3 regions of the Xanthobacter dioxanivorans genome follow, and region 2 is predicted to be linked to each of the others. Evidence: riboswitches for the same ligand, from Rfam matches in the RefSeq annotation. Region 2 holds a riboswitch; each other region holds the start of a gene.

What was found. A riboswitch is a leader RNA that binds a small molecule or an ion and turns the genes downstream of it on or off. The one in region 2 is predicted to bind cobalamin.
Region 1: it holds a riboswitch for cobalamin, as region 2 does, so the genes downstream of both, EZH22_RS09180 (energy-coupling factor ABC transporter permease) here and EZH22_RS20560 (CbtB domain-containing protein) in region 2, are expected to answer to the same signal.
Region 3: it holds a riboswitch for cobalamin, as region 2 does, so the genes downstream of both, EZH22_RS26185 (DUF1636 family protein) here and EZH22_RS20560 (CbtB domain-containing protein) in region 2, are expected to answer to the same signal.

The regions. Positions count from the first base shown of each region.
Region 1 covers NZ_CP063362.1:1,931,843-1,941,638, forward strand. The annotation lists gene EZH22_RS09145 (hypothetical protein) at 1-458, opposite strand, end outside; gene EZH22_RS09150 (class I SAM-dependent methyltransferase) at 551-1,456, opposite strand; gene EZH22_RS09155 (DUF7657 domain-containing protein) at 1,558-3,714, opposite strand; gene EZH22_RS09160 (EamA family transporter) at 3,786-4,154, opposite strand; gene EZH22_RS09165 (carboxymuconolactone decarboxylase family protein) at 4,484-5,008, shown strand; gene EZH22_RS09170 (hypothetical protein) at 5,143-5,532, shown strand; gene EZH22_RS09175 (copper chaperone PCu(A)C) at 5,636-6,211, shown strand; cobalamin riboswitch at 6,353-6,570, shown strand; gene EZH22_RS09180 (energy-coupling factor ABC transporter permease) at 6,612-7,289, shown strand; gene EZH22_RS09185 (MarR family winged helix-turn-helix transcriptional regulator) at 7,353-7,817, opposite strand; gene EZH22_RS09190 (ABC transporter ATP-binding protein) at 7,908-8,612, opposite strand; gene EZH22_RS09195 (ABC transporter ATP-binding protein) at 8,609-9,382, opposite strand; gene EZH22_RS09200 (ABC transporter permease) at 9,379-9,796, opposite strand, start outside.
Region 2 covers NZ_CP063362.1:4,407,927-4,417,722, reverse strand. The annotation lists gene cbiB (adenosylcobinamide-phosphate synthase CbiB) at 1-188, shown strand, start outside; gene EZH22_RS20580 (cobyric acid synthase) at 172-1,626, opposite strand; gene cobO (cob(I)yrinic acid a,c-diamide adenosyltransferase) at 1,632-2,201, opposite strand; gene cobU (bifunctional adenosylcobinamide kinase/adenosylcobinamide-phosphate guanylyltransferase) at 2,261-2,782, opposite strand; gene EZH22_RS20565 (CbtA family protein) at 2,779-3,531, opposite strand; gene EZH22_RS20560 (CbtB domain-containing protein) at 3,545-3,721, opposite strand; cobalamin riboswitch at 3,770-3,969, opposite strand; gene rfaD (ADP-glyceromanno-heptose 6-epimerase) at 4,018-5,001, opposite strand; gene waaC (lipopolysaccharide heptosyltransferase I) at 5,077-6,105, opposite strand; gene waaF (lipopolysaccharide heptosyltransferase II) at 6,102-7,124, opposite strand; gene EZH22_RS20540 (phasin) at 7,240-7,713, opposite strand; gene EZH22_RS20535 (phasin family protein) at 7,929-8,492, opposite strand; gene EZH22_RS20530 (PAS domain-containing protein) at 8,691-9,796, shown strand, end outside.
Region 3 covers NZ_CP063362.1:5,618,040-5,627,835, forward strand. The annotation lists gene EZH22_RS26175 (5-oxoprolinase/urea amidolyase family protein) at 1-3,643, shown strand, start outside; partial or broken gene EZH22_RS26180 (allophanate hydrolase-related protein) at 3,726-4,112, shown strand; cobalamin riboswitch at 4,312-4,527, shown strand; gene EZH22_RS26185 (DUF1636 family protein) at 4,668-5,084, shown strand; gene cobW (cobalamin biosynthesis protein CobW) at 5,081-6,118, shown strand; partial or broken gene cobN (cobaltochelatase subunit CobN) at 6,134-9,480, shown strand; gene cobG (precorrin-3B synthase) at 9,477-9,796, shown strand, end outside.

The sequences.
Region 1 (9,796 bases), 2.5 Mb from region 2:
ACGAACTCCGCGTCGTCGAAGGCCCCCTGCCAGAGCTTGTCGGCGCGGAAGGTATCGAAATCCGCCGGCTTGAATGACGTTTCCTCGAGTAGGATGAAGCGCAGCTTCATGCCCCGGAGGCTGATCCGCATCAGGAAATTGAGGAATGCGATATAGCCGCCGAAAAATACATCCTTGTCCAAGGTTGGTATGAATATATTGGCGACCGCCGGGCGGCTGGGCGTAATGTGGTACCTGAGGGGCCGCATCCTCCGGTCGATGGCCCTCAGGGTCGCGAATTCCGTCTGCTCGAAGGCGGCGCCGTGCCTCAGCGATATGGTGGAGCCTTCAAAGATCTGGCGCCCTTCCCGGTGGCCATGGCGTTTATAATGCTCAAGGCCCGACTGGTACTGGCCGCGCAGAACCGCGTCTGCAACGTCCGTGTATTGGCGCAGATAGAAATCCTCGTCGAATTTCACAAGCTGGCGTCTTGTTTTAAGATACCGCTTTATGGACCTAAACATGACGATACTCTTATTTATTGTGGCGGGTAAATTGTGTTCTGTTTTTGTTATGATCTTTCAACCAGAAAGATGTCGTGATATCCGTTCCGGTATTCGTGGCGGCTCCATGCCCCGGGCAGGTGGGCTATGAAGATCAGTCCCGCGGCCCTGATCAGATCAACAAAGGCCTCCTTGTCGAAGGCGACGGGAAGTCCCGCGGGATCCTCGCCGGGATAGCGTTTCTTGGACAAGCCGTCGTCGCCGCATCGCGTGTAGAACCCGCCGCCGCCGGCCTTGAACCGAAACATGTAGTCTCCATCTCCGTGCCCCAGCCTTTCGGTGATTCCGGAACCGTTTCGAGGCGCGAGATCGCGGGTGATCGCGAATGCGGAGAGCAGCGCCCGCCCGCCAGGCTTGAGAACGCGCGTGATCTCCCTCAGGCACAGGATGGCTTCATCCAGGGGCAGCCGGGAGAATACGGAGGAGGCGAAGACGACGTCGAAAAATTGATCTGGATAAGGGAATTTCGCGGTATTCGAATCGGCCGATGTCGCCTGGTCCGGCGTGCCCCTCATCTCGGTGAAATGATCGAACGTGAAATTCGAGGACGGTATGGTGGCCGTGCAAAAATCGACCAGTTGCTGGTCGGCTTCAAGGCCGAAATAAAGGCCGGAGGGCAGCAGGTACCGCGAGAGCGGCAGCGCTATTCGGCCGGCGCCGCTGCCGATTTCAAGAACGGCATGATCCGGAAGCAGCCGGCAATGGGAAATCAGGAATTCGACCCACTCAAGACCGACAAAGATGAACAGTTCCTCGGTGGTGTCTCCCGCAGAGCGGGCGGCGAATGCATCATCGACTTCGAATCGCGGCAGGTGGTCGAGCACTGTCGTCACCGCGCGAGCAAAAAAAAGCCTTTGGGCATCGTCGAAGCGGGATATGTCTTCAGGCGAAAATCCGAGCGGCTTTGGGCGCATGACAATTCCTCCGGGAAACAGAAAATATGCCGCATTCAGTCTGAAATCGGCAGGGCCCGCAACGTCTTCCGCCTTCGGCTGGGAGTTCCAATCGGCGCCTCTCATGGGAGCTGGCGGAGCCGGTGCCCGCCGCGTGCCGGATCATGGGAGACGAGGGCGAGCGCGGTGAGGGGGAAGGCCTGCGCGGGCGGATCGGCGGCGATGTTGAGCTCCAGCAGAAACCCGGACAAAGCAAGCGCATCGTCCTTGAAGTAGGTGGCCACATCGAGCCGGGGAACGCGAACGGCGCTGGCCGCCAGGATGCGCATGGGCGCGGGTTGCCCCGGCTGCAGGCAGACGGCGAGCCGTTGTCCGGCCGACCAGTTTTCCAGCACGGCCCAACCGCGGATGACCACCCGCACCCGGCCGGCCGCGGTCTGCGTCGCCGCCATGGCGTCCATGACGCCGCCTTCGGCGAGGTCCCCGGCGGCGCCCCCGGCCGGGCGGCATTCCGCGGCGATCTCCACCGGCAGGCCGGTGCCGAAGCGCTGGATCGGCACGAAGACCGCGTCCATCCTGGGAACGCTCACGTCCGGCGTCGCCATGGGGACGATCTGCGCATATCGGTTGAAGGCGAAGCGCAGGTCGTCCGGCGCCATCTCCGGAAGCCGCGCCGCGAAGAAGGCGACCTGCGGCTTCCACAGAACAGTGTTCAAGGCGGAAATGCCGAGGCCGTTGATCATCCCGCCGACGGGGCCTTCGACCACGGCCATCCGGTGCGGGGGAGCGTCGGCGAGCATCCGAAGCGCCCGCACGTAGGGCGTGTCGTGATCGGCGAAGATCGGCCCTGCGGATTGCAGCGGGTTGAAGCCGCCGAAGGTGAAGAGGCCGGTGGCGGCGACGACGGCCAGCAGCGGTCCGCGCGCGTTGGCGGACGCGGGGACCCGCGCGCACGTCCTCACCAGCAGAAGGCCGAGGACCGGAACGATGATGATCCAGTCGAATATCGCGCGCGCCAGCATGAGGGGCACCGCCCGGTCGGGCCGCGGGAACATCACGCCGGCGACCACGATCTTCGAGAACAGCCAGGCGGCGAGCACCAGGGCGCAGAACACGCCCACCCGCGGGGCATTGATGCGCCAGGGCACCTGCGACCCGATGACGGCAAGGCCCAGCGTCAGGATCAGCCCGGCGCCCCACAGCAGCCGGGTCGGGGGAATGATGTTCCAGAGCAGCAGCCGGCCCAGCTCGACGGGCACCGGGAGCATCATCCAGCACAATGTCAGCCCGAGGCCGAGCGCCGGGACGATGGCGGCGCGGGGATGGTGCGCGATCCAGCGCCCCAGGGCGCGGTGATCTGCAAATACCAGGAGCGAGAGCGGCAGAAAGCTGCTGACGACGCCAACCTCGCACGGGTTGGCGTCGGGAATGAGAGAATCGAACTGCAGGAGATTGAGGTAGGGGAACAGGTGGGCCACGGCCATGAGCCACGGCATGCCGCCGCCGGAAAATTCGCGACGGCCGGGATAGATGGTGTCGCGCATGACGGCGGCGACATCGCCGTAATAGGCCCAGACGGTCGCCATCGCGCCGCACGCGACCAGCACCGCCAGGGCCACGCGGCGCCAGTCCAGGCTATCCGGCCGGAATGCCACGAGAAGAATAAAGAAAGCGAAAGTCGCGGAGATGATGAACGGGGGATAGACGAGAGACAGAACCCACACCGTCGCGACATAAAACAAGATCGCGGACCGCAGGAGCCAGGGCCAGCGGGCCAGGTAGACCACCGGAATCCAGGGAGCGAGGGCAAAGGTGGCGGCGTTGGAGCTCCACCAGAATTGGGTGAAATGGGACCCGAGCAAGATGACGGCGGCCGCCGATGCGACGTTCGGCTGCGCCCCGAGCTGCCGCGCGAGGATGGCGTATCCGAACAGAAAGGCGGCGATCAGTGCAAAGTGGTACGCCGAATAGGCGAACGCCGGGTCGGCGAAGAAGAAGGCCCAGAGCTGAGGCTTGAAGGGCAGCGCCCAGTCGAGCAGGGGCAGGGCATAGTAGTTGCGCAGATCCTGCCCGTAGGGAGAGATGGTCTCGTGTCGCTGAAAGCCGCTGCGCAAAGCCATCTGGATGAACGGCGTCAGGACCAGATATTCATCGGTCCGGATGTCGCGCGGCTCGCCGAACACCAGCCCGTCCTTGTCGGCGCCGATGTGGGTCAGGACCTGCCCATAGCTCGAGGGGGTCAGGGCCTGGCTCACATAGATCACCCCCAGCAGCAGCACCAGCGCTCCCGCGACGGCGTGTGGCCGCCGTCGCCACAGGCGTCGCGCGGTGATCGCGACGGGCCGCCAAATCACGCTCCACCCCACGCGACGATGAGGACGCCCGCGATCACGAAGGCATATCCGAGCCACAGGACCGGGGTCGTCCGCTCGCCCAGAACGAAGACGCTCGCGAGCGGCACGAAGACGTAAGCGAGCGCCATGAACGGATAGGCGCGGCTCAGGTCGGTATCCCTGAGCGATAAAACCCAAAAGACGGTGGTAAATGCGTAGAGGGCAAGTCCGGAAACAAGATATCCATTCCGGGCGGCGGAGAGAGCCGAGCCGATGGTCGAAAACGCATTTTCCGGCAGTGTGCTGGCCGCAAGCTTGAAGAGGATTTGCCCAATCGCCAGAAGAGCCGCGATGCCGACGAATGTCAGCGCCTTCAGATGGTCCATAAAAGCGTTCCGAGGGCGCGCTGCCCGATGGTGAATTCCGTCTCCCGGGTGGCGCACAAACGCCTCGTCCAACTGCAACCCTGCGCTGCGAGCCTGCCAGCATACCCTTGCGATAGCAAGAATGACGATGCAGGAGCTCAGGACAATCGGGCCGAAGCCATCACGCCCGGCGCCGGCGCGGCCCGGATCCCCGCCGGGCGGCCTTTTCAGGCTTGGGGAGATTAACGCGGTCTTTTCCTCCGGCACCGGATATCTCGGTCGGGACCGGACCGCCGGATGCGCCATGGGCCTCCGGCCTTGGAACACGCCTCGTCCCGCAAGGAGGAAACATGGCCCGCATTCCTTATGGTGATCCCGCCGCCCCAGACGCGCATGCGCTGGTGGAGCGCATCGTCGCCGAGCGCGGCAGCCTGCTGCATCTCTACCAGATGCTGATCCACAGCCCGCCGGTGGCCGAGGGGTGGCTCGCCTTTCTCACCGCCATCCGCCACAGGGGCGTGCTCCCCGGCGCGCTGCGCGAGACGGTGATCATCCGTATCGCCCTGCTCAACAACGCGCCCTACGAGGCGGACCAGCACGTGCCCATCGCCCTGCGCGAGGGCGTGACGCAGGCCCAGGTGGATGCCCTGGCCAGCTGGCAGGACAGCGCGCTGTTCTCGCCGCGGGAGCGCGCGGTGCTGGCCTATGTGGACGCCATGACCCGGCAGGTCCAGGTTCCGCCGGAGGTGTTCGCGGCGGTGCGCGGCGTCTTCAATGATCGCGAGCTGGTGGAGCTGACCGCCACCATCGGCGCCTACAACATGGTGTCGCGCTTCCTGGAGGCGCTCGAGATCCACACCCACGACGCGCGCTGAGCGCCCGGCGCCTTTGGTCCGCGGGCGGAGCGCGCGGGCATCTTGACGCATGCGCCCCGCCCGGCGGGGGGGCCCATCTTGGTTGTCCGCCCGTTCGGTGGCACAGTGCCGGCCCCTTGGAGACGCCACCCGACGTGACCGCCGCCCGCCCCGCCTGGAGAGACAGGACCGCGATTCTCGCGGCCTATCTGCTCGTCCTGCAGGTGCTGCTGGCGGGCCTTGCCGCCGGTCTTTCGGTGGCGCCGGCCCTGGCCGCCGGGCCGGACGGCACGATCTGCCACGGCGCGCGCCCCGATCCGTCCCCGGCGGACCGGGACGGCGCGCCGCTCCGGCACGTGGCGGACGCATGCTGCGTCCTGGGGTGCGCCGCCTTCGGGCCCCTGGTCGCGCCGCCGTCCTCCGCCGGCGACCTGCCGGCGCGCGGCCCGGCCGCCGCGTCGCGCATGGACACCGACCGCACCTATCTTCCGCCGCCGAGGGGCGGGGCATGGTCCGCCAACCTCGCACGGGCACCGCCGGCCTGATGGCGCCGGGCCGAACCGGCCTTTTCGTCGTCGTTTCCATCTGGCTGTTGAACTGTCTCCGCGCCCGCCGGGCGGGGCGGAGCGTGCGTGCGGAGCTTCCACCATGTCCCATTTCCTGCGTTTCCCCTTCTCGCAGCCGCGGCGCGGGGCCGCGCGCCCATTTCTGCGCCGGGTCCTCTTCGTCGAGGAGATGCTCGCCGCCGGCGCCTTCGCGCTGTGCCTCCTGATGGTCTCGGCGCAGGCGCTGCTGGCGCACGAATTCAAGGCCGGCGCCATCGAGATCGGCCATCCCTGGTCGCGGGCGACCCCCGGCGGCGCCTCCGTGGCGGCGGGCTACTTCGTGCTCAAGAACACCGGCGCGGCGCCCGACCGCCTGGTCTCCGCCACGGTGCCCTTCGCCGGCCGGGCGGAGATTCACGAAATGGCGGTAAAGGACGGGGTGATGACCATGCGCCCCCTGCCGGCCGGTATCGAGGTCCCGGCCGGCGGCACGGTGGCGCTGAAGCCGGGCTCCTACCACCTCATGTTCCTCGACCTGAAGGCGCCGCTGAAGGAGGGGACGCTGGTCGACGGGACCCTCACCTTCGAGAAGGCGGGCACCGTGGCGGTGCAGTTCAAGGTCGAGGGCGTGGGCGCCGGCGCCGCTGCGCCGGCCGAGGGCAGCGCCCACAAGCACTAGCGCGGGTCGCGTTCAGATCGACCGGCGCCCTGCCTCCACCACCGTCATGGCCGGGCTTGTCCCGGCCATCCACGCGGTTGGGCCGGCGCCAGCGGGGCGGCGTGGATGCCCGGCCAGCTTGACAGCAGGGAGGAATTGGCACCTGCTGCCGGTACGCAAGGTGACCCGGACGCGGTGCGTCCGGGCTGAAACGGGAACGGGGAAGGGCTTCTCGCCCGCGCCCCGACCGCCCCCGCGACTGTGAGCGGCGAGCGGCCTTCCACCGTGTCACTGGCAGGTTTCCTTCGGGGACCGCCGGGAAGACGGGAGGTCTGCGGCGACCCGCGAGTCAGGAGACCGGCCAGGCGTGCACGTGTCCAACCTCGGGCCGTCGGGTGAGACGGCGTAGGAGATCAAGAGAATGCATATCGAACCAGGTCTCGTGGATGGCGGGAAAATCTGGCTGAGCTACGTCACCGCCGCCGGCGCGGGCGGCTATGCCCTGAAACTCGCCTTCGACGCGGCGCGCGAGCGCGGGCTCGTCTCGCTGGCGGCCCGCTCCATCGCCACCACCGCCCTCGTCTTTTCCTTCTTCGAGGTGCTGCCGCATCACCCGGTGGGGGTGTCCGAGGTGCATCTGATCCTCGGCTCGACCCTGTTCCTCATCTTCGGCGCCGCCCCGGCGGCCATCGGGCTGGCGCTGGGCCTGCTGGTCCAGGGCCTGTTCTTCGCGCCGTTCGACCTGCCGCAATACGGCATGAACGTCACCACGCTGCTGGTGCCGCTGTTCGCCCTCTCCGCGGTGGCGCGGCGCGTCATCGCCCCGAACACCCCCTATGTGGAGCTGAAATACCGCCAGGCGCTGGTGCTCTCCACCACCTACCAGGCCGGCATCGTCGGCTGGGTGGCGTTCTGGGCCCTCTATGGCCAGGGCGTTTCGGTGGACAGCCTCGCCTCGGTCGCCACCTTCGGCGGCGCCTACATGCTCGTCATCCTGCTGGAGCCGCTGGTGGATCTCGCCGTGCTCGGCGCCGCCAAGGCGCTCCACGGCCTGAAGGGCAGCCCGCTGTTCGAGCGTCGGCTCTACGACGCGGCCTGATCGCGGCCGCCCCCCGTCCGGCTTTGATCGCGCCCGGCATCCCCCACGGGATGCCGGGCGTCGTCATTTCAGGCGGTTCAGCAGGGCGATCAGCTGCACGCGCTCGTCGGCATCCAGGGGCGCCAGCGTCTCCTCGGTGATGGCGTGCGCCACCGCGGCGGCCTCACCGGTAAGGGCGGTGCCCTCCGCGGTGAGCGCCACCACCAGGCGGCGGCCGTCCTCCGGGTCGGGCCGGGTCTCCACCAGCCCGCGCTTCACCAGGCGATCCACCACGCCCTTGATGGTGGCCGCGTCCATGGCGGTGAGGCGGCCGAGCAGGTTCTGCGAGCAGGGCCCCTTCTCGTTGAGCTTGGCCAGGGCCGCCCACTGGGTGGAGGTCAGCTCCTGCCCCATGCGGGCGCCGAAGATGAGCGTATGGCGCTGCATCGCCTGGCGCAGCAGGAAGCCGACCTGATGGTCGAGGATGTATTCGGCCTGCGCCGGCTTGGCGCGGCGGCGCCGGACGTCCGTTGCCACTTTCGTGCTCACCCCTCGTGCCCCTCCTGCCCCGTCCTTCCCGTGGGAGCGGGTCGACCGCCCGGGCCCGGCCGGCCCGAACGGTTCCCCTCCCGCCCGCCGTCACACGGCGAGATAGGCGTCCCTGACCTCCGGATTGGCCTCGAGCTCCGCCATGGTGCCAGAAAACCGCATGCGGCCCTTCTCGATGATATAGGCCCGGTCGGAGATGAGCTTGGCGAAATGCAGGTTCTGCTCCGAGATGACGATGGAGAGCCCCTCCCGCTTCATGGTGAGGATGGCGTCCGCCATCTGTTCCACGATCTTCGGCGCGAGGCCCTCGGACGGCTCGTCCAGCAGCACGAGGGAGGGATTGCCCATGAGGGTGCGGCCGATGGTGAGCATCTGCTGCTCGCCGCCGCTCATCTGTCCGCCGGGACGCTTGCGCATCTCGCCGAGGTTGGGAAACAGCGCGTAGATGCGCTCGGGCGTCCAGGTGGCGACGCCCTCGCGCGGGGGCTGCCGGCCCACCTCGAAATTCTCCTCCACCGTCAGCTGGCTGAAGATGCGCCGGTCCTCCGGCACGTAGCCGAGGCCGCGGCGGGCGATCTCGTAGGTGGGCAGGCGGGAGATGTCCTCGTCCTCGAACCGCACCGTGCCGGAGCGCTGGGACACGAGGCCCACCACCGAGCGGAAGGTGGTGCTCTTGCCGGCGCCGTTGCGCCCCAGCAGCGCCACCACCTCGCCGGTGCCCACCTCGAAGCCCACGTCGAACAGGATGTGGGCCGGCCCGTAATGGCTGTTGAGACCTGCGACCTCGAGCTTCATGCCGCGCTCTCCTCGCGATTGTAGAGCAGGCCCTCGCCCAGATAGATGGCGCGGACATCCGGATCCTTGCGCACCTGCGCGGGCGTTCCGCGGGCGATCAGCTCGCCCCGGTTCAGCACCATCACCGCGTCGGCATGCTCGAACACCACGTCCATGTCGTGCTCGGTGAACAGCACGCCGATGCCCTTCGTGCGGGCGATCTCGGCGGTGAGGCGCATGAGGTCCACCCGCTCCTTCGGCGCCATGCCGGCGGTGGGCTCGTCCATCAGCAGCAGGCGCGGATCGTTGGCCAGCGCGATGGCCAGCTCCAGCCGCTTCAGGTCGCCATAGGCCAGCTCGCCGCAGGGCCGCTCCGCCTGGGCCTCCATGCCCACGAGGGCGAGGAGGCGGTCGGCCTCCTGCCGGTGGGCGGCGCCGGCATAGCCCACCATGGCGCGCAGGCCGCCATGGAAGGACAGCAGCGTCACCTGCACGTTCTCGCGCACCGTCATGGAGGCGAAGGTGGCGGTGATCTGGAAGGTGCGCCCGACGCCCCGCCGCCACACGGCGCGCGGCGGCAGGCCGACGATCTCCTCGCCGGCGAGGATGATGGAGCCGGCGTCCGGCTCGATCTGGCCGTTCAGCATGTTGAAGCAGGTGCTCTTGCCGGCGCCGTTGGGGCCGATGAGCGCCAGGATCTCGCCGGGGGCGACGGCGAAGGAGACGCCACGCACGGCGTGCACGCCGCCGTAGGACTTCATCAGGCCCTTCACTTCGAGCAGCGCGCTCATTCCGCAGCCTCCACCTTGGCGCCGTAGCCGGCCGCCTGCGGTCCCGCCCCGTTGGGCCTGGGCGGGCGCAGGCGGTGGCGCAGGTCTTCGAGGAAACCGACGATGCCCTTGGGAAAGGCCACCACCAGCAGCACGATCACCCCGCCCAGCACCAGCTTGGACAATTCGGTCTTGCTCATCAGCCAGATGGCGAGGGCCTTGTAGACGATGGCGCCGATGACCGCGCCCGACACCGTCTCGATGCCGCCGAGCAGCACCATCACCAGCCCGTCCACCGAGGTGGGGATGGCGAGGTTCTCGGGAAACACCGAGCCCTTCAGGAAGGCGAACAGCGCCCCGGCCACGCCGGCGAAGGTGCCGGCCACGATGAAGGCGGCCCACTGGGTGGACTTGCGGTCGATGCCGATGGCCTCG
Region 2 (9,796 bases):
GCCTGAAGCTGAACGGACCGAAGGTCTATGCCGGCGTCCTCACCGAGGACGCCTACATGGGCAACGGACGCAGCGAGGTGACCGCCGCGGACGTGCGGGCCGCCCTCCGGCTCTATCGGCGGGCGGATGCAATGCTGATGCTCATCGTGCTGGCCGGCGCCGCCCTGCCGTTCATCGTGCCAGGCTGAGGAGGCGGTCGAGGTCGAGATGCCCCTCGAGGTGCGCCGCGAGGCGATCGAGCGTCGCCTCCACCTCCCGTTCGTAGGCCACGCCGGTATCCTCAGCCCCAAGCCCCTCCAGCCACGACCGGCGGAAGGCGTCCGAGGCAAACAGGCCGTGCACGTAGGTCCCGGCGACCCGCCCGGAGGCGGCGATTGCGCCGTCGGCCCGACCGTCGGAGAGCATGGCGAACGGGCGCTGCGTATCCGTGCCGGCGGTGATGCCCATATGCATCTCGTAACCCGAAAAGACGGCGCCAGCGGCGGTCCCCGTCACCTCCTCCAGCCGCTTTTCGCCCGACAGCACCGTATGGGCCTTCAACAGCCCGAGCCCGCGCGCGATTCGGGGCTCCCCCTCGACCCCTTCCGGATCGGCGATGGTTTCTCCCAGCATCTGGTAGCCGCCGCACAGGCCGAGCACGCGCCCGCCGCGCCGCGCGAAGGCGAGGATGTCGTGGTGCAGGCCCTCAGCCTTCAGCGCCGCGAGGTCGGCGATGGTGGCCTTGGAGCCGATGAGGAGGACGAGATCTGTGTCGGGCGGGAGCGTCTCATGCGGGCGGATGCGGCTCACCTCCACCTGGGGCTCCGCGTCGAGCGGGTCGAGATCGTCGAAATTGGAGACATGGGGCAGGATCGGCACGCAGATCCGCACGGTTGCACCGGGGTTCGGCGCGGGCGGGGCGGACAAGGCAAGGGCGTCCTCCGCCGGCAGGCGGGCGGCGTCGGCGAAATGCGGCACCAGCCCGAGCGCGGCCCAGCCGGTCTTCTCGGCGATCAGCGCCATGCCCGCGGAAAAGAGGCTCGGATCGCCACGGAACCGGTTCACCACGAAACCGGCGATCAGGGCCGCGTCGGCGGGGTCGACCACCACTTTGGTACCGACGAGGCTGGCGATGACGCCGCCGCGGTCGATGTCGCCGATGACCACCACCGGCACGTCCGCCGCCCGCGCGAAACCCATGTTGGCGATGTCGCCGGTCCGCAGGTTTACTTCGGAGGCACTGCCGGCGCCCTCCACCAGCACCAGATCGGCCTCCGCCTTCAGCCGGCCGAAGCTCTCCAGCACGAACGGCAGGAGGGAGGGCTTCATGCCCTGGTAGGCGGCGGCCTTCGCCGTGCCGTGCACGCGGCCCTGCACCACCACCTGGGCGCCGCTCTCGCCCTGCGGCTTGAGCAGGACCGGGTTCATGTGCACGCTCGAAGGAACGCGCGCCGCCTGCGCCTGAAGCGCCTGCGCCCGGCCGATCTCGCCGCCGTCCGCCGTCACCGCTGCATTGTTGGACATGTTCTGCGGCTTGAACGGCCGCACCTTGAGCCCGCGCAGGGTGAAGGCCCGCGCAAGGCCGGCAACGAGCAGGGACTTGCCCACGTCGGAGCCGGTGCCCTGGAACATGAGCGCGCGCGCCATGGAGGTCAGAACTCGATGCCGGCCTGCGCTTTCACGCCGGCGGCAAAATGATGCTTCACCAGGCCCATCTCGGTCACGAGGTCAGCGGCGGCAACCAGCTCCGGCTTCGCATTGCGCCCGGTCACCACCACGTGCAGGCCGGGGCGGCGGTTGGTGAGGGTCGCCACCACGTCGGCGAGGTCGAGATAGTCGTAGCGCAGGGCGATGTTGAGCTCATCGAGCACCAGCAGGTCGATGCTGTCATCCGCCATCAGCTCCCGCACCCGCTCGAAGGCGCGGGCGGCGGCGGCGCGGTCGCGGACGAGGTCCTGCGTCTCCCAGGTGAAGCCTTCGCCCATGGTGTGCCAGACGACCTTGTCCCCGAACGCGGAAAACGCCTCGGCCTCCCCGGTCTGCCAGGCGCCCTTGATGAACTGCACCACGCCCACGCGCCCGCCCCGCCCGAGCATGCGCAAGGCCAAACCGAACGCCGCGGTGCTTTTCCCCTTGCCGGGGCCGGTATGGACGATGAGCAGGCCCTTCTCGACGGTCTTGCCGGCCACTTCCCGGTCCTGCACGGCCTTGCGCTTGGCCATCTTCGCGCGATGGCGGGCGGCTTCGGCCGCCTCCGCGGCGGCGGGCGGTGCGGGATCGGTCACGGCGTTTCGTCCTTCACGATGAGGGGCAGGCCGGCCACCACCAGCACAACGCGCCGGGCGCTGCGGGCGAGGCGCTGGTTGAGCAGGCCCGCGGCGTCACGGAAGCGACGGGCCAGCGCGTTGTCCGGGACGATGCCGAAGCCCACTTCGTTGGCGACGCAGACCGTGAGGCCGCGCCGCGCCGCCAGCGCCTGCTCCAGCACCGCCCCCTCGGTCGACAGGTCATGTTCGGCGAGCAGATGGTTGGTGAGCCACAGGGTCAGGCAGTCCACCAGCACCGGCTGCTCCGGCGGGAGCTTCGCCAGAAGCCCGGCGAGATCGAGGGGCGCATCATGCGTCTCCCACCCCACGCTCCGGCGGGCGCGGTGGTGGGCGATGCGCGCCTCCATCTCGGCGTCCCGCGCCTCGGCGGTGGCGACATAGGCCCAGGGGGCCGGCCGGCGCTCCACCTCGGCCTCGGCGAAGCGGCTCTTGCCGGAGCGCGCGCCGCCGAGGACGAGGACGAGGCCACCGCTCAAGCGGCGCGCCGGGTGAAATGCTGCCGCAGGAACCCGGCGAGGGCACCGAGCACCGCCCAGAACACGAAGCTCGTGACCACCACCGTCACCGCAAAGCTCTGGGCGAGGGCGTGGGGCACCGGGCTGTCGTGGCTCGCCGGCTGGGGCGCGCCCACCAGATGGGGCAGCACGATGAGACCGACGGCGAGCGCCGCCAGCGGCAGCGAGCGGCCATAGACCAGCAGCGCGATGCCGGCGCCCGTCGCCACCACCGTGCCGACCCACCATGCCTGACGAGCGAGGAGGTCCGCCGCCGGCATGGCGGGCAGTTCCGGAGGAAGGCTGATGCTCGGCGCCAGCGCAACGGCGGCGAAAGCGGCAAGGCCCCAGGCGAGCCCGTCCCGCCATCCGGAGAGGCCGCCGGCGGCCTCCGAGACAGCAAGGAGCAGCAGCGCGAAGCCCGCTGCGCCCACCACGTTGGCAAGGGCGGTGTAGAGCAGGCGCTCCATCCCCTCCGCGGGGGTCCATTCGTCCGCATGGTCATGGCCGGCGGCCACCTGGCCGGCACCAGCCGGGCCGGGATCGGAATGGTCTTGGGCGGCATGGTCATGGGAGGCATGGTCATGGACCGCAGGCGGGGCTGCTTCCTCGTAGGTCTCGGCCTTGAGGATAAGCGGAACGGTTGCGGTCTGCTGCATCACGGCCAGCAGGAGGCCGGCCAAAAGTCCGCTGATCGCCGCCGCGAACACGAGGGCGCGAAAGATAGCCATGATGGTTTTCCCCTCAGTGGCAGGGAAAGCCGGTGGAATGGCGATAATCGTGCGCCGCATTGTGCAGGGCCGGCAGGCTGGTGAAGCCCGTGCCGACGATGATGAACAGGCCGAGCAGGCCCGCGAACGTGATCTGGACGGCGCGGGAGGCAAGCCCGGCCTGAACGAGGGAGTCTGTGCGCGTCGTCATGTCCAACCCTTTCGATCCTCCCGCCGAGGACCCGGTGGTGATGCCCTGAACGGGCGATGCGCGTCGGCAGGTCTCCTGGCTCGCGGTTCATCACGGCGCCTGCGCCTTCCCGGATTGCTCCAGTGGCCTCTTGCAGGTCCGCTCACCGCCGACAGTTGCGGGGGCAGCCGCGGCTTTGGGCCCAAGGCCCGCACCGCATTCCCTTTTCGTCCGCCCGGGGGGCGGACACCGACGACACCGCGACTATAAGCCTCCCGCAGCGCATCGCAACCGCGCCGTCGGGGGCGCAGGGTGTCTCACGTCACCGCGTTTCGCGGCTTCAGGTGGCCGTTCACATATGCCGCGACACCGTCCTCCAGCGAGGTGAAGGGGCGCGTGAAACCGGCCGAGCGCAGCTTGGCAACGTCGGCCTGCGTGAAATACTGGTACGCCTTCTGCAGGCTCTCCGGCATGTCCACATAGGTGATGTCCGGCGCGATGCCGAGCGCCGAGAACACCGCGTTGGCGAGGTCCGCGAAGGAACGCGCCACGCCGGTGCCCACGTTGAAGATGCCGGAGACGTCCGGGCTTTCGAGCAGCCACCGCACCACCTCCACGCAGTCGGACACGTGGACGAAGTCGCGCAACTGCCCGCCATCCGGGTAGCGCGGGTCATGCGACTTGAACAGCGTGACGCTCTCGCCCGCCGCCGCCGCTGGATAGATCTTGTGCACCACGGAGCGCATGTCGCCCTTGTGCGCCTCGCCGGGGCCGTAGACGTTGAAGAAGCGCAGCCCCGCGAACTGCGGCGGGCGCGGCCGGCCTTCCGCCACGTCGGCCATAACGCGCCGGTCCACGAACAGCTTCGACCAGCCGTAGGGATTGAGCGGGGCAAGGGCCGCGAGCGCCGCGGCCTCCTCCGCATCCACGAAGCCGTCGGCGCCGTCGCCGTAGGTGGCCGCGGAGGAGGCGTAGATGAGGCCCAGCGCCTTGCGCGCGCACAACTCCCACAGGTCCAGGCTGGCGCGAATGTTGCGCGCGACGATCTTGTCCGCGTCGCGCTCCGTGGTGGCGGAGATGGCGCCCATGTGCACCACCGCGGTGAGGCGGCCCCCCTCCTTCTCCACGAAGGCGTTGACCGACTCGGGCCGGATCACGTCATGGAGTGGGATATCGGCGATGTTGCGCCACTTGGGGCCGTCTTCCAGCCAGTCGGCCACCACCACGCGGTAGCCATCCTCGGCGGCGGCGCGGGCGATGTTCGATCCGATGAAGCCGGCACCGCCGGTCACGAGGAGCAGGTCGCGGCTCAGCGCCACCGGTCGGGTCATGTCGGGCTCCCCTCGTCTGTCGGGAGCCCCGTGTGCCATGCCGGCTCAGGCCTTGTCCATCGCGGCACCGGCGCGCAGGCGGGTGAGCGCGTTCCATACCTCGACGGCGGCGATGTCCGCGAGGCAAGGCGGCCCCTCCCGGGTTTCCGGCGCGATGCGGCAGACCGCCTTTTCGCATGGCGCACAGGGCCGGCGTGCCTTCAGCTCCAGCGCGCGCGGCCCATAAAGGCCGGTCAGGCGCGGATCGGTGGGGCCATACAGACCCACTGTCGGCACCCCGCAGGCGGCGGCCAGGTGGCCAAGCCCGGTATCGACGCTGACCACCCCGGCGGCACCGGCGATGACCGGGGCAAGGGTTTCAAGCGTCTGGGGCGGAAGGAGCCGCACCTGCGGCAACCCCTCGGCGATGGCATCCGCCCGCGCCCGCTCCTGCGGCCCGTGGGCGAAGAGCACCACCTCGAGCCCGGCCGCGCCCGCAAGGTCGGCCAAGGCGCGCCACCCGGCCAGGCTCCAGGTCTTGGTGGGCCAGGTGGTGCCGTGCAGAAAGACCAGATAGGGCGCGCCATCCACCGGTGCCGGCCGCAGGCCCGCATCGGCCGGCCGGCCTTCGAGGCCATAGCCGAGCGCGGCGGCGAACAGCTTGCGGATGCGCACCGCCATGTGCTCCACCTCGGGCACGTGGTGGCGGCGGGAATAAGTCAGCGCCGCGGCGGTTTCGCGCGCGCTCGCCCGGTCGAAGCCGTGACGGGGACCGCGGGCGAGGGCGGCGACGGCGGCGCTCTTCATCAGCCCCTGGGCATCGATGACCAGATCGTAGGGCTCCGCCGCAAGCGCCGCCCGGATGCGCGCCACCTCCCCACCTCGGAACGCCGCGAGCGGATTGCGCAGGAGCCGGCGCAGGGGCACCGTGATCACGTTCCGCACCGCCGGATGCAGCCGCGCGACGGGGGCGAAGGCCTCCTCCACCGCCCAGTCCAGCTCAAGGCCGGGGATGGCGGTGCGCGCGTCCGTCAGCGCCGGGAACGTGTGCACCACGTCGCCCAGCGAGGACAGCTTCACCAGCAGCACCTTCATCGGCGCAGATGCTCGGCGGCTGCCAGGACCTCCTCGGCGGCAATGCCCTCAAGGCAGGCGAGGGTCTTCAGCGGGCATTCCCGCTTGTGGCACGGGCGGCACGGCAGGTCGCGCGCCAGCACGCGGGCGAAGGGCGAGGCGGGTGGCGTCATCTTCTCGGACGAGGCGCCATAGAGCACCACCAGCCGCCGGTCGAATGCCCCGGCCACGTGCATGAGGCCGGAATCGTTGGAGACCACCACGTCCGCGCAGGCGAGGATCGCGGCGGCCTCGATGAGGGTGGTTCGGCCGACCAGATTGTCCACCGGCACGCCCGCGCCGCCCGCGATGGCGTCGGCGGCTTCCGCGTCCTTGGGCGAGCCGAGGATGCGGATGCGGTAGCCGGCCTTCACCGCGAGGGCGGCAAGGGCAGCGAATTTCGCGGCGGGCCAACGCTTCGCCGGGCCGTACTCGGCACCGGGACACAGCACCATCACCGGCCCTTCGCCCTCCAGCGGGAACTTGGCCGTCGCCACGTCCACGGCGCCGTCCGGCAGCATCAGCCGCGGACGGGGTGCGCGGGCGATGGAGCCCACGGGCAATCCAAGCGCGACGAAGCGGTCGAGGGTGCGTGCCGTCTTGCGGTTGGGGTCGGGGCGCGCGTCGGTGAGCAGCGGGCTGCGAAGCTCCGCCTTGTAGCCTACCCGCTCGGGGATGTCGGCCGCGAGGGGCACGATGGCGGCCTTGAAGGCGCGGGGCAGGATGATGGCCTTGCCGTAGCCTTCATTGCGCAGGGCGCGGCCAGCGCGCCAGCGTGCCAGCACGCCGAGTTCGCCGTGGCCAAGGCCAAGAGGAATGGTCCGCCGGACCCCGGGAATCATGCGCGCGATGGGAAGGGCGGCGGGCGGGGCCAGCACGTCGATGGGACGCCCCGGCTCGCGCAGGCGCAATACCTCGACCAGGCTCGCCGCCATGACCATGTCGCCGACCCAGGAGGGGCCGACCACAAGCAGGGGCGAAACAGATCCAAGGGCACGCATGCGAACAGCTCGCGGGAAATGATGCCCGCGTCATTGCAAGGTGAACCCGCCACGTCAAGCGCGATCGCACCCCACGTGGCGGAGGTTGCCGCTTCAGACCAGGTCCGAATGGCGGTCAGGCGGCGGGACGAATCGTCTTCTCGACCGAGCTTTTCAGCGGCTCGGCGGATTCGGCGGCGACCTTCTGCGCCAGCGAGGTGAGATCCTTCGCCTGGGCGGTGAGGGTCTCGAACTGCTTGCGCGCATGGCCGGTGGAAAGTTCCACGGCCTCGGCCACCGTCTTCGCAGTCAGCAGCGAGTTGAAGTAGTCAAAGGCGGAGTTCACGTTCGATTGAACCGCCTCGAACACCTTTGAATTATACTGCGCCACGCCCTTGCTGGCAGTGGTGTAGGTATCTTCAAGGGCGGTGTTGACCTGGTCCGCAGCACCCTTGAGCTTGGCGTAATTCTCCTTGCAGGCGGCGAGGCCCTTCTCGGCCACCTCGCGCACCGCCGGGGGCACTTCCACGCCGGGGACGCCGTTGGCGGAGAACGCCTTTTTCGCGGCTTCGATCTGGTCCTGGTAGGCCTTGATGAAGGTGTCGTTCATGTCTTCCTCGATGAAGCGGGCAGGCCGATCCGTGCGCCGAGTCACGCCGCCGGCGCCATCGAGACGGGGGGCACCGAAAACGGTGCAGCCACACGACCGAACGACGAAAAGAGTGGCAGTAGATCCCCGACCACCCGACTATACCCGAGGGAAGAATGCAGCGCAAAAAGAAATTCTGCGCTGCACAAGCACTTGAGGCCGAAACGCGGCCCGAATCAGTGCGACTGGTTCGGATCGGTGGCCTGGGCAGCGGTGGTGGCGGCGTGCTCGGCCGTGGTCTTGGCATCACGCACGGCGGTCTCGCTTACGCTCTTGAAGTCCTGCGCGGCGCTCTGGGCGTTCTGGGCGGCAGTGGCGGCCAGCGTCTTCAGGCGTTCTGCAAGGACACGCGCGTCCTCGCCGAACGTGCGCACGGCGGATTCACCCAGCGACTTCGCCTCGGTACCGAAGCTCTTGGCCTGTTCCGCCACCGACTTCATCTGGGTGGTGAGGAACTCCGCCTGCACGCTCAACATCTCCTGAGGGCTCTTGGCGGCGACCAGCTTGTGCAGGAAGTCGAAGCTCGCCTCCACATTGGCCTCCATCAGGCCGATGGCCTTCTGGCGCAGGTCCAGGATGCCGCTGCGCACCTCCTCCAGCCGGCCCTCGGTGTCGCCCACGGCCTCGCGCGCATTGGTGAAGAGCGTCTCGAAGGCCTGGCGCGCCTGCGCCACGTTCTTCTCGGCGATGGCGCGCATTTCCGCAGGCAGCTCCAGGTCCGGACCGAATTTCGTCGTCATGGCCGTCACTCCTCGGGTTGTCAGGGCGGCGCAAGCAACCGCACCTTCACAGATCTTAGTATGGCGCGGGTGCGCCTCGGCAATATGAAAGGCGAATTTTCGCTCACATTGCACCGACATTAATCAATAGTCATGACAATCCGGAGCGCATGATCGCAACGGACCCGCGCGCCGCGGCGGAAGGGATGACGCGAACAGATGACGCAGACGAGCGCACGCCCCCTCCTCGTGTCGCATGCGGCCCTGGCGCCGCTGGCGCGGACCGACCTCCCCTCCTTCGCCGTCGCGCTGCCGTCCCGGCTGATCGTCGAGGCGACGCCGGCTTGTGCGGCCCTGGGGCTGGCCGTGGGCGAGGAAGCGCCGGCCGCCCTTGCCCGCACGGTGAAGGGGCTGTCCCGCAACCAGATCAAGACCTTCGGCTTCGCGCGCCTGCTTCTGCCCGGCGCCTTCGTGCCCCGGCTCTTTCGCTACGCACCGGTGCTGCTGGCGTCGGGCCCGGCGGTGCTGTTCGCCGATCCGGGCGCCCTCGATCAGGCGACGACGGACAAGGCCCTGCCGCGTCGCATCCGCGAGACTCCCCCTCATCAGCTCCCCGTGGCCGCGACCGCACAGGCCGGCCCGCTGCGCATCTCGTTCGAGACGGACGCCGATGACCGCGTCCGTCGCCTCTCGCCCCAGTTCGCTGAGGCTCTGGGCGCGCGGGCGGGGGCCATTCTTGGCCAGACCTTCGCGGCCCTTGAGGCGGAGGGGCTCATGGTCTCGAACGGCGCACTCGCGGCGGCGTTGGCGTCCGGCGGCAGCTTCAGTGACATCGCCGTCGAAGTGCCCCCGCTCGGACCCGACGAAGCCGCCCTTGAGCTCGAGCTCGGCGGTGTCCCGCTCATGGATTCCGCCCGGCGACGGCGCGCCATCCTTGGATTCGGCCTGATGCGCGGGCAGATCCCGCCGGCCCCGCTGCCCGAGGCCGTGCCGGCGCGGCCGGTCGGCGCGGGCGACGCCCCCATTCGCGCGCAGAACGTGGTGCCGCTGCGCGGCGGCGGGCTCTCGCCGCAGGAGCGCAGCGCTTTCCGGGAGATCGCCCGCACCCTCGCCGCCGCCATCGAGGACTGGCCCAAGCCGAAGACCGTCCCTTCCCTGCTCGGTTCCGACGACGCCGATGGCGTGTCGGTGGACGCCGCCGAAGCCGGGCTCATGCCCGCGGAGCCGGGGGCGACCGACGCGCCCGTTCATGCGGAGACGGACCTGCTCGACCGCCTGCCGGTCGGGCTCATCGTCCAGCAGGATGGCGACCTTGCCTTCGCCAA
Region 3 (9,796 bases), 1.2 Mb from region 2:
GGCCCCCGCCGCCGAGAGCTACCTGAACGTCGACGCCGTCATCGAAGCCTGCAAGGCGACGGGAGCGCAGGCGGTGCATCCCGGCTACGGCTTCCTGTCGGAGAACGTCGCCTTCGCCCAGCGCCTGGCGCAGGAGGGCATCGCCTTCATCGGGCCGAAGCCGGAGCACCTGAAGGACTTCGGCCTGAAGCACACGGCGCGCGCGCTGGCCAAGGCGAGTGGCGTGCCGCTGCTGCCGGGCACGGACCTGCTGGAGAGCGCCGAAGCGGCGCTGGCGGCGGCGCAGGCCATCACCTATCCGGTGATGCTGAAGTCCACCGCCGGCGGCGGCGGCATCGGCATGCAGCTCTGCCACACCCCCGACGAGCTGCGGGACGTGTTCGAGCGTGTCCAGCGCACGGCCCGGGCCTCCTTCGGCGATGCCCGCGTCTATCTGGAGCGGTTCGTCTCGCAAGCCCGCCATGTGGAAGTGCAGATCTTCGGCGACGGCAAGGGCAAGGTGGTGGCGCTGGGCGAGCGCGACTGCTCGCTCCAGCGCCGAAACCAGAAGGTGGTGGAGGAAACCCCGGCCCCCCTCCTCTCCGACGCCGTCCGCGCCCGCCTCCACGCCGCGGCGGTGCAGCTCGGCGAGAGCGTCGCCTACGAGAGCGCCGGCACGGTAGAGTTCATCTACGACCCGGCGCGCGAGGAATTCTACTTCCTCGAAGTCAACACGCGCCTTCAGGTGGAACATCCCGTCACCGAGGCGGTGTTCGGCATCGACCTCGTGGAATGGATGATCCGCCAGGCGGCGGGCGAGGACCCCATATCCGCCGCCGGCCCGCTGACGCCGAAGGGCGCGGCCATGGAGGTGCGCGTCTATGCGGAGATCCCGCACGCCAATTTCCAGCCCTCCGCCGGCCTGCTCACGGAAGTGAAATTCCCGGAGTGGGCGCGCATCGACGGCTGGATCGAGACCGGCACGGAGGTGACACCCTATTACGATCCCATGCTCGCCAAGGTGATCGTGACCGGCGCCGACCGCCCCGCCACCATCGCCGCGCTCCATGCGGCGCTGGCGCAGACCTCCATCTGCGGCATCGAGACCAACCTTGCGTATCTGCGCGCCATCGCGGCCTCGGAGCTGCTTGCTTCCGGCAAGGTGGCAACCACCGCGCTCAAGGACTTCGCGTTCCGCCCGTCGAGCGTGGAGGTGCTCGTTCCCGGCGCTCAGTCGAGCCTGCAGGAGCTGCCGGGGCGGCTCAACCTGTGGCACGTGGGCGTGCCGCCCTCCGGTCCCATGGACGACTATTCCTTCCGCCGCGCCAACGCGCTGGTGGGCAATGCGGAAACCGCCTGCGCGCTGGAGATGACCGTCAACGGCCCCACCCTGCGCTTCCACGACGATGCGAGGGTGGCCATCTGCGGCGCCCTGATGCCGGCGACGCTGGACGGCGCGTCCGCCCCGCACGATGCGGCCTTCAAGGTCGAGGCCGGGCAGGTGCTGGCCATCGGCGCCATTTCCGGGCCGGGGCAGCGGGCCTATCTCGCGGTGAACGGCGCATTCCAGGCGCCGGTGGTGCTGGGCTCGCGCGCCACCTTCGCGCTGGGACAGTTCGGCGGCCATGCCACCGGCACGCTGAAGGGCGGCGATGCGCTCCACCTCGCCCCGAAGGCGGCGCGCCCGGCCGTTCCCGCCGGGGTGAACATCCCTCCCGCCCCGCTGACGCGGGAGTGGACCATCGGCGTCGTCTACGGCCCGCACGGCGCGCCCGACTTCTTCCGGGATGAAGACATCGCCGACCTCTTCGCCGCCACCTACGAGGTGCATTTCAACAGCGCCCGCACCGGCGTGCGCCTCATGGGGCCGACGCCCCGCTGGGCGCGCACCGATGGCGGCGAGGCGGGGCTCCATCCCTCCAACATCCACGACAACGCCTATGCCATCGGCGCCATCGACTTCACCGGCGACATGCCCATCATCCTCGGCCCGGACGGCCCCTCCCTCGGCGGCTTCGTCTGCCCGGCGGTGATCGCCCGCGACGAGCAATGGAAGATGGGGCAGCTCAAGCCCGGCGACACCGTGCGCTTCGCGCCCCTCGCTCGGCCGGATGATCCCAGTCCCGAATGCCCTCTCACGCCTGCGGGCGCCCTGCCAACCTCGTCCGGAGGGAGCGCGACCGGTTTGCCCTCTCCCCTCGCGGGAGAGGGTGCCGAGCGGAGCGAGGCGGGTGAGGGGGCTGGCGACGTTCGTCCGGATGGTTTCCGGTCTCTTCCGCCGGCGCCCCCCCTCACCCCCGCCCCCTCTCCCGCGAGGGGAGAGGGGAGGCCCGCACCGGCGGCGATGGTCACAGACAGCCCGGTCGTGGGAGAGGGAGCCCCGCGCGGCGCTCCCTCGCGGCGAAGCATCGACCCCGGCTCCCCCATCCTCGCCCGGCGCGAAGATGGACCGGTGCGCGTGGTCTACCGCCGGCAAGGCGACGACAATCTGCTGGTCGAGTTCGGCGACATGCATCTCGACATCGCCCTGCGCCTGCGCGCCCATCTTATGGCGCAGGCGGTGCAAGAGGCACGCCTGCCGGGGATCATCGACCTCACCCCCGGCATCCGCTCGCTGCAGATCCACTATGACGGCGCGGCGATGCCTCGCGCCAACCTGCTCGACGCCCTGGCCGAGATCGAGAGCGGCCTGCCCCGCGCCGAGGACGTGGTGGTGCCGAGCCGCGTCGTCCACCTGCCGCTCTCCTGGAACGACCCGCAGGCCGAGCTGGCCATGCGCAAGTACCAGGAGCTGGTGCGGCCGAACGCGCCGTGGTGCCCGTCCAACATCGAGTTCATCCGCCGCATCAACGGGCTTCCCGACGAGCAGGCAGTGAAGGACATCATCTTCGGCGCCAGCTACCAGGTGCTCGGCCTCGGCGACGTCTATCTCGGCGCGCCGGTGGCCACCCCCATCGACCCGCGCCACCGCCTCGTGACCACCAAGTATAATCCGGCCCGCACCTGGACGCCGGAGAACGCGGTGGGCATCGGCGGCGCCTACATGTGCATCTATGGCATGGAGGGGCCGGGCGGCTACCAGCTCTTCGGCCGCACCATCCAGATGTGGAACACGTGGCGGAGCACGCCGGAATTCCGCGACACCCCCTGGCTGCTGCGCTTCTTCGATGAGATCCGCTTCTTTCCGGTCTCCCATGCGGAGCTGACGGAGGCCCGCGCCGCCTTCCCGCACGGGGCCTATCCCGTGCGCATCGAGGAAGGCCGCTTCTCCTATGCGGAGTATGCGGCCGGTCTTGCGGCCAACGCCGCCGAGATCACCGCCGGCAAGGCCCGCCAGCAGGCGGCGTTCGAGGCCGAGCGCGCCCGCTGGAAGGCGGAGGGGCTCGACAGCTTCGTGGTGGAGGACGGCGCCGGGCCGTTCAGCGAAGGCGAGATGCCGGAGGGCTGCTTCGGCGTGTCGGCCAACGTGCCGGGCAACGTCTGGAAGGTGCTGGTGGAAGCGGAGGCGATGGTCGCCGCCGGCGACACCATCGCCATCATCGAATCCATGAAGATGGAGATCTCCATCACCGCCCACGCCTCCGGACGGGTGCGGGAAATCCGCGCCGCGCCCGGCCGCACCATCCGTTCCGGCGACATCGTCGCCGTGCTCGAAGCCTTGTGAAGACAGCGTGGTGAGGAATCCCATGGCGAACGATCTGCCGCTCAGCGCTTATCGCTCCTCGACGGCCCCGCTTCCCGACGCGGTGCCCATCGCGGTGGTGGGGGCTCACCTCACCGGCATGCCGCTGAATGCCGAGCTCACGCAGGCTGGCGGCGTGCTGGTGAAACGCTGCCGCACGGCGCCGGACTACCGCCTGTTCGTGCTGCCGGACACCACGCCCCAGAAGCCGGGCGTGGTGCGCGAGCCCGGCTTTGCCGGGCCGGGGCTGGAGGTGGAGGTGTGGGCGCTGGAGCCGGCCGCCTTCGGCCGCTTCGTCGCCCGCATCCCGGCGCCGCTGGGCATCGGCAAGCTCAGGCTGGAGGACGGCAGCGAGGTGCCGGGTTTCCTGTGCGAGGCCCATGCGGTGGAGCGGGCGCAGGAGATCACGGCGCTGGGCGGCTGGCGCGCCTATGTGGCCGGGCGGGGGTAGGTCGTTCAGCCCGCACCAAACCACCGTCATCCTCGCAAAATCCGCCGTCATCCCCCGGCTTGTCCGGGGCATGACGGCGGATGGAAGCGGCGCCATCGGCAAATCCTTGCGCCGTGTCCCGGCTCTCCTTCCGCTGACGCCCTCGTCAGCCGGGACACGGTGGCGACGCGCCCCATTTGACATTCCCCCCCGCCCTGCCTTTAGTGGCCGGGTCGAAGGTCCCGTGCTGCACCACGGGCGCAAAAGGGAATGCGGTGCGGAAGGCCGGGGCACGCGTGCTTTGAGCTTCCAATGCCGTGGCTGCCCCCGCAACTGTAAGCGGTGAGCCCCTGCCAGACGCCACTGGAGTGATCCGGGAAGGCGGCGGGGGCGCGGAACCGCGAGCCAGGAGACCTGCCTTCGACAAGGTCCGCGCCGGGCGGGGTGCTCCGGTTCTGCGTCCCTTTGAAGCCCGCGCCTGCGGGCATTGCGCGCACCTTGGGATGTCGACGGGTGGAGCGCAGCGACCTTCCGGACCTTTCGGGCGATGCCGGCGCGGCTGAGGCAACCGCGCCGATGACGACCCCCGAAACCGACGCGCCCGCCAGCGCATCCGCGCGCCGCGACCCGCCGGCCGTCACCCTCTTCGTCTGCACCACCTGCCGCAGCGCCCCGGACGGAGCGTTGCCCGCCGACGGCGTGGCCCTCGTCGAAGCCACAACCGCCCTGACGGCGCCCCCCGGCATCGTGGTGAAGGGCGTGCGCTGCCTCGCCAACTGCAAGCGCGCGCTGTCCGCCGCCATGGTCCGCCGCGACGGCTGGACCTATGTGTTCGGCGACCTCACCGCCGATGCCGCCGCCGACCTGATGGAAGGCGCCCGGCTCCTCGCCGAGGCCCCGGACGGCCTCATGCCCTGGCGCGGCCGCCCCGAAAGCCTGAAGCGCGGCATGGTCGCGCGCATCCCGCCCCTTTCCCTCCCCGAGGAGCCCTGATGACCTCGCTCGCCCGCGTCCCCTGCACCATCGTCACCGGCTTCCTCGGCGCCGGGAAGACCACGCTCATCCGCCATGTGCTGGAGAATGCCGGCGGCAAGCGCCTCGCGGTGATCGTCAACGAGTTCGGCGACGTGGGCATCGACGGCGAGATCCTGAAGGGCTGCGGCATCGAGAGCTGCGCCGAGGACACCATCGTCGAGCTCGCCAACGGCTGCCTGTGCTGCACCGTGGCCGACGACTTCGTGCCGGCGCTCGACCAGATCCTCGCCTTGACCCCGCGAGTGGACCATATCCTCATCGAGACCAGCGGCCTCGCGCTGCCCAAGCCCCTGGTGCAGGCCTTCCAGTGGCCGGCCATCAAGGGCCGGGTGACGGTGGACGGCGTGGTGGCGGTGGTGGACGGGCCGGCTCTGGCGGAAGGGCGCGTCGCGCCGGACCTCGCGGCGCTGGCCGCCCAGCGGGCGGACGATGCCAGCCTCGACCATGACGACCCGGTGGAAGAGGTGTTCGAGGACCAGATCGCCTGCGCCGACCTCGTCATCCTCTCCAAGAGCGACCTGCTCGACGCCGCCGGCTTCGCCGCCGCCGAGACGGCGGTGGCCGGCAGCCTGCCGGCGGCGGTGAAGCTGGTGCGCGCCTCCGGCGGCAAGGTCGACCTCGCCGTGCTGCTGGGCCTCGGCATGGGCGCGGAAGACCGGATCGACGCCCGCCGCACCCACCATGACGACGAGGAAGACCACGACCACGACGAGTTCGAGAGCATCGTGCTCGCCTTGCCCGAGATCACCGACCCGGCCGCCCTGGCCGCGCGCGTGGTCGCGGCGGCCGGCACCCCGGACGTGCTGCGGGTGAAGGGCTTCGCGGCCGTGGCAGGCAAGCCCATGCGCCTGCTGGTGCAGGGCGTCGGCCCGCGGGTGTCGCACCATTTCGACCGGCCTTGGGGCGCGGGCGAGGCGCGCAGCGGCGCGCTGGTGGTGATCGGCCTCAAGGGCTTCGACCGCGCGGCGGTGGAGCAGGCGATCCTCGGCTGAGGCGATAAGCACCCCATGCACATCCTCGCCACCACATCGACGACGCTGGAGGACCTGGCCGAGCCGGTCGACCTTGCCCAGCCGCCCGGCGACATGGTGGCGCTCTCCTTCGCCGACAGCGACCTTCTGGCCCTCTCCGCCGCGTGGCGGGCGCGGCGCGACGACCTGCCCAGCCTGCGCCTCGCGCGGCTGAAGGACCTGCGCCATCCCATGTCGGTGGATTTGTGGGTGGAGAAGGTGGCCAGCCGGGCCAAGGTGGTGCTGGTGCGCCAGCTCGGCGGGCTCGACTGGTGGCGCTATGGCGCCGAGCGGCTCGCGGCCATGGCCCGCATGCGCGGCATCGCCCTCGCGTTGCTGCCGGGGGAGGACCAGGACGACCCGCGCCTTGCCGCCCTCTCCACCCTGCCGCGGGCGGAGCTTGCACGCTGGCTCGCCTATTTCCGCGCCGGCGGGCCGCAGAACATGGGCGCGCTGCTGGACACCATGGCGGGCGCGGCGGACTACGCCGTCTGCCGCCGCATCCCGCCGCCCTGCCCGGTGCCGGCCGCCGCCTTCCACCGCCCCGGTGCCGGGCTGCTGGAGGCGGGCGAGGCCCGGCGCGCGGCGCGGTCCGATGCGCGGGCCAAGGCCCTCATCCTGTTCTATCGCTCGCAGTGGCTGGCGGCGGACACGGCGGCCGTCGATGCCCTGGCGACCGCGCTTGAAGCGCGCGGCATCGCGCCGCTCTGCCTGTTCGTGCCCAGCCTGAAGGCGCCGGAGGCCCGCGCCGCCGTGCGCGCGGCGGCGGCGGAACTCGCTCCGGCGGTCATCGTCACCACCACCGCCTTCGCCGCCGGGGAGGCGGCCGAATTGTTCCCGGCCGGCGGACCGCCCGTGCTCCAGGCCGCCCCGGCCACCACCGCCCGCGAAGCCTGGGCCGCGAGCCCGCGCGGCTTTTCCGCCGCGGATCTGGCCATGCACGTGGTGCTGCCGGAGCTGGATGGGCGGGTGCTGGCCGGCGCGCTCTCCTTCAAGGATTTCGCCGAGGCCGACGCGGACCTCGCCTTCGCCGCCGCCGTCAACCGGCCGGAGCCGGACCAGGTGGCGCATGTGGCTGATCGCGTTGCCGCCTTGGTCCGCCTCGCCGCGACGCCCCGCGCCGGGCGGCGGCTGGCGCTGGTGCTGCCGGACTATCCGGGCGCGGAGGGCCGCTCCGGCTACGCGGTAGGGCTCGACGTGCCGGAGAGCGCGCGGCGGCTCCTGGAAGCCCTCGCCGGCGCCGGCTACGCCATCGGCCCCGCCCCGGCGGATGCGAAGGCCCTGCTCGGCGCCCTCGCCCCCGCCCCGGCCCTGACGCTGGACGCCTACCGGGCCGCCTTCGCCCGCCTGCCCGAGGCCACGCAGGCCTCCGTCATCGCCGCATGGGGCCCACCGGAGGCGGACCGGGATGTGAAGGACGGGGCCTTCCACGTCCGGCTCGCCCGCTTCGGCGCTCTCACCCTCGCCTTCGCGCCGGATCGCGGCGCCTCCCTCGACCGGCGCGCCGACTATCACGACCCGGCCCTGCCGCCGCGCCACGCCCTCATCGCCTTCGGCCTGTGGCTGCGCGAGGGGCTCGGCGCCCACGCCATGATCCATCTCGGCGCCCACGGCACGCTGGAATGGCTGCCGGGCAAGGCGGTGGCCCTCACCCCGGCCTGCTTCCCGCAGGCGGTGATGGGCGCGCTGCCGGTGGTCTATCCCTTCATCGTCTCCAATCCCGGAGAGGCGGCGCAGGCCAAGCGCCGCCTCGCCGCCGTCACCATCGGTCACCTGCCACCGCCCTTGGCCGCCGCCGGCCTCACCGAGGCGGAGCAGAAACTGGAACGGCTGGTGGACGAATATGCCCAGGCCGACGGCCTCGACCGCCGCCGCCGCGAGCGCCTCGCCGCGCTCATCGTCGAGACGGCGGCGGAAACGGGCCTCGCCGCCACCGCCGGCGTCACGGCCGGCGCCGACCCGGACGAGGCGCTGCGCCGCATCGACGCCTGGCTGTGCGACCTGAAGGACCTCGCGGTGAAGGACGGCCTCCACGTCTTCGGCCGCGCGGCGGACGGCGAGGGCGACCCCGCCCGCCTCGCCTCGGCCGACGCGGAGACCGCCGCCCTGCTCGACGCCCTCGACGGCCGCTTCGTGCCCGCGGGCCTGCCGGCGCCCCGGCGCGGGGACGGCGGGACGTGCTGCCCACGGGCCGCAACCTGTTCACCGCCGATCCGCGCACGCTGCCCACCCCCACCGCCTGCGACCTCGCCCGCAAGGCCGCCGACGAGGCGCTGCGCCTCCTCCTCCAGGAGCATGGCGAATATCCCCGCGCGCTGGTGCTGGACCTGTGGGGCAGCGCCAGCCTGCGCACCGGCGGCGAGGAGATCGCCCAGGGTCTCGCCTTCCTCGGCTGCCGGCCGGTGTGGGAAGCCGCGACCGGCCGCGTCACCGGCATCGAGGTGCTCCCCCCCGCCGTGCTGGGGCGCCCGCGCATCGACGTGACCTTCCGCATCTCCGGCTTGTTCCGCGATATCTTCCCCACCCAGATCGCCCTGCTGGACGCCGCCGTCCGCGCCGTCGCGGACCGGGACGAGGAGGACGCGGAAAATCCCCTCGCCGCCGCCCGCCGCCGGGGCGAGGACCCCGCCCGCCTGTTCGGCTCTGCCCCCGGCGCCTATGGCGCGGGCATCGAGGCGCAGCTCCAGCGCGGCGCGTTCGAGGCGCGCGAGGAGCTCGGCCACGCCTACATGGCGGCGGCATCCCACGCCTATGGCGGGTCGGACGGCGCGGCGACCCCCGCCCCCGGCCGCTTCGCCGCGCGGCTGGCGCAGGCGGACGCCCTCGTCCACGCTACCGACGACGCCGCCCGCGACCTGCTGGACGGCAGCGAGGATGCCGCCTTCATCGGCGGCTTCGCGGCGGCCGGCGCGGCGCTCGGGCGCAAGGCCCACCTGGTGGTGCTGGACACCACCGACCCCGACCGCCCCCGCGCCCGGCCCCTCGGCGAGGCGCTGGCGCGGCTGGTGCACGGGCGCGTGTCGGCGCTTTTCATCGCCGGCCAGATGCGCCACGGCCCGCGCGGGGCGGCGGAGCTGGCCGAGACGGTGGACCGCCTCGTCGCCTTCGCCGAGACCACCGAGCAGGTCCCCGGCGCCCTCATCGACCGCCTCCACGCGGCCTATCTCGGCGATCCGGCGGTGCGAGCCTTCCTGCTCGACCAGAATCCGGATGCCGCCCGCGCCATCGCCCGCCGCCTCGCCGATGCGCGCCGGCGCGGGCTGTGGCACCCGCGCCGCAACGATCTCGACGCCGATCTGGAAGCCCTCGGCGCCGCGCCCCAGCCCAAGGAGGCCGCCGAATGACCCCGGTCCCTCCGACCCGACGGGGCGCCTGCCCGGCCTTTCTCTCCCCCATGGAGACCGGCGACGGCCTGATTCTGCGCCTCGTGCCGGCGGATGGGACGCTCGCCACCGCCCAGGTGCGCGGCCTCGCGGCGGCGGCCATCGCCTTCGGCAGCGGGCTCATGGAGGTCACCGCCCGTGGCAGCCTCCAGGTGCGCGGGCTGAGGCGCGAGACGGTCGCGCCCCTGCAGGAGGCCACCTGGGCGCTGGGCATCACCCCGCGCCTGGGCCTTGCCATCGACGTATCGCCGCTCTCCGGCCTCGATCCGCGGGAGAT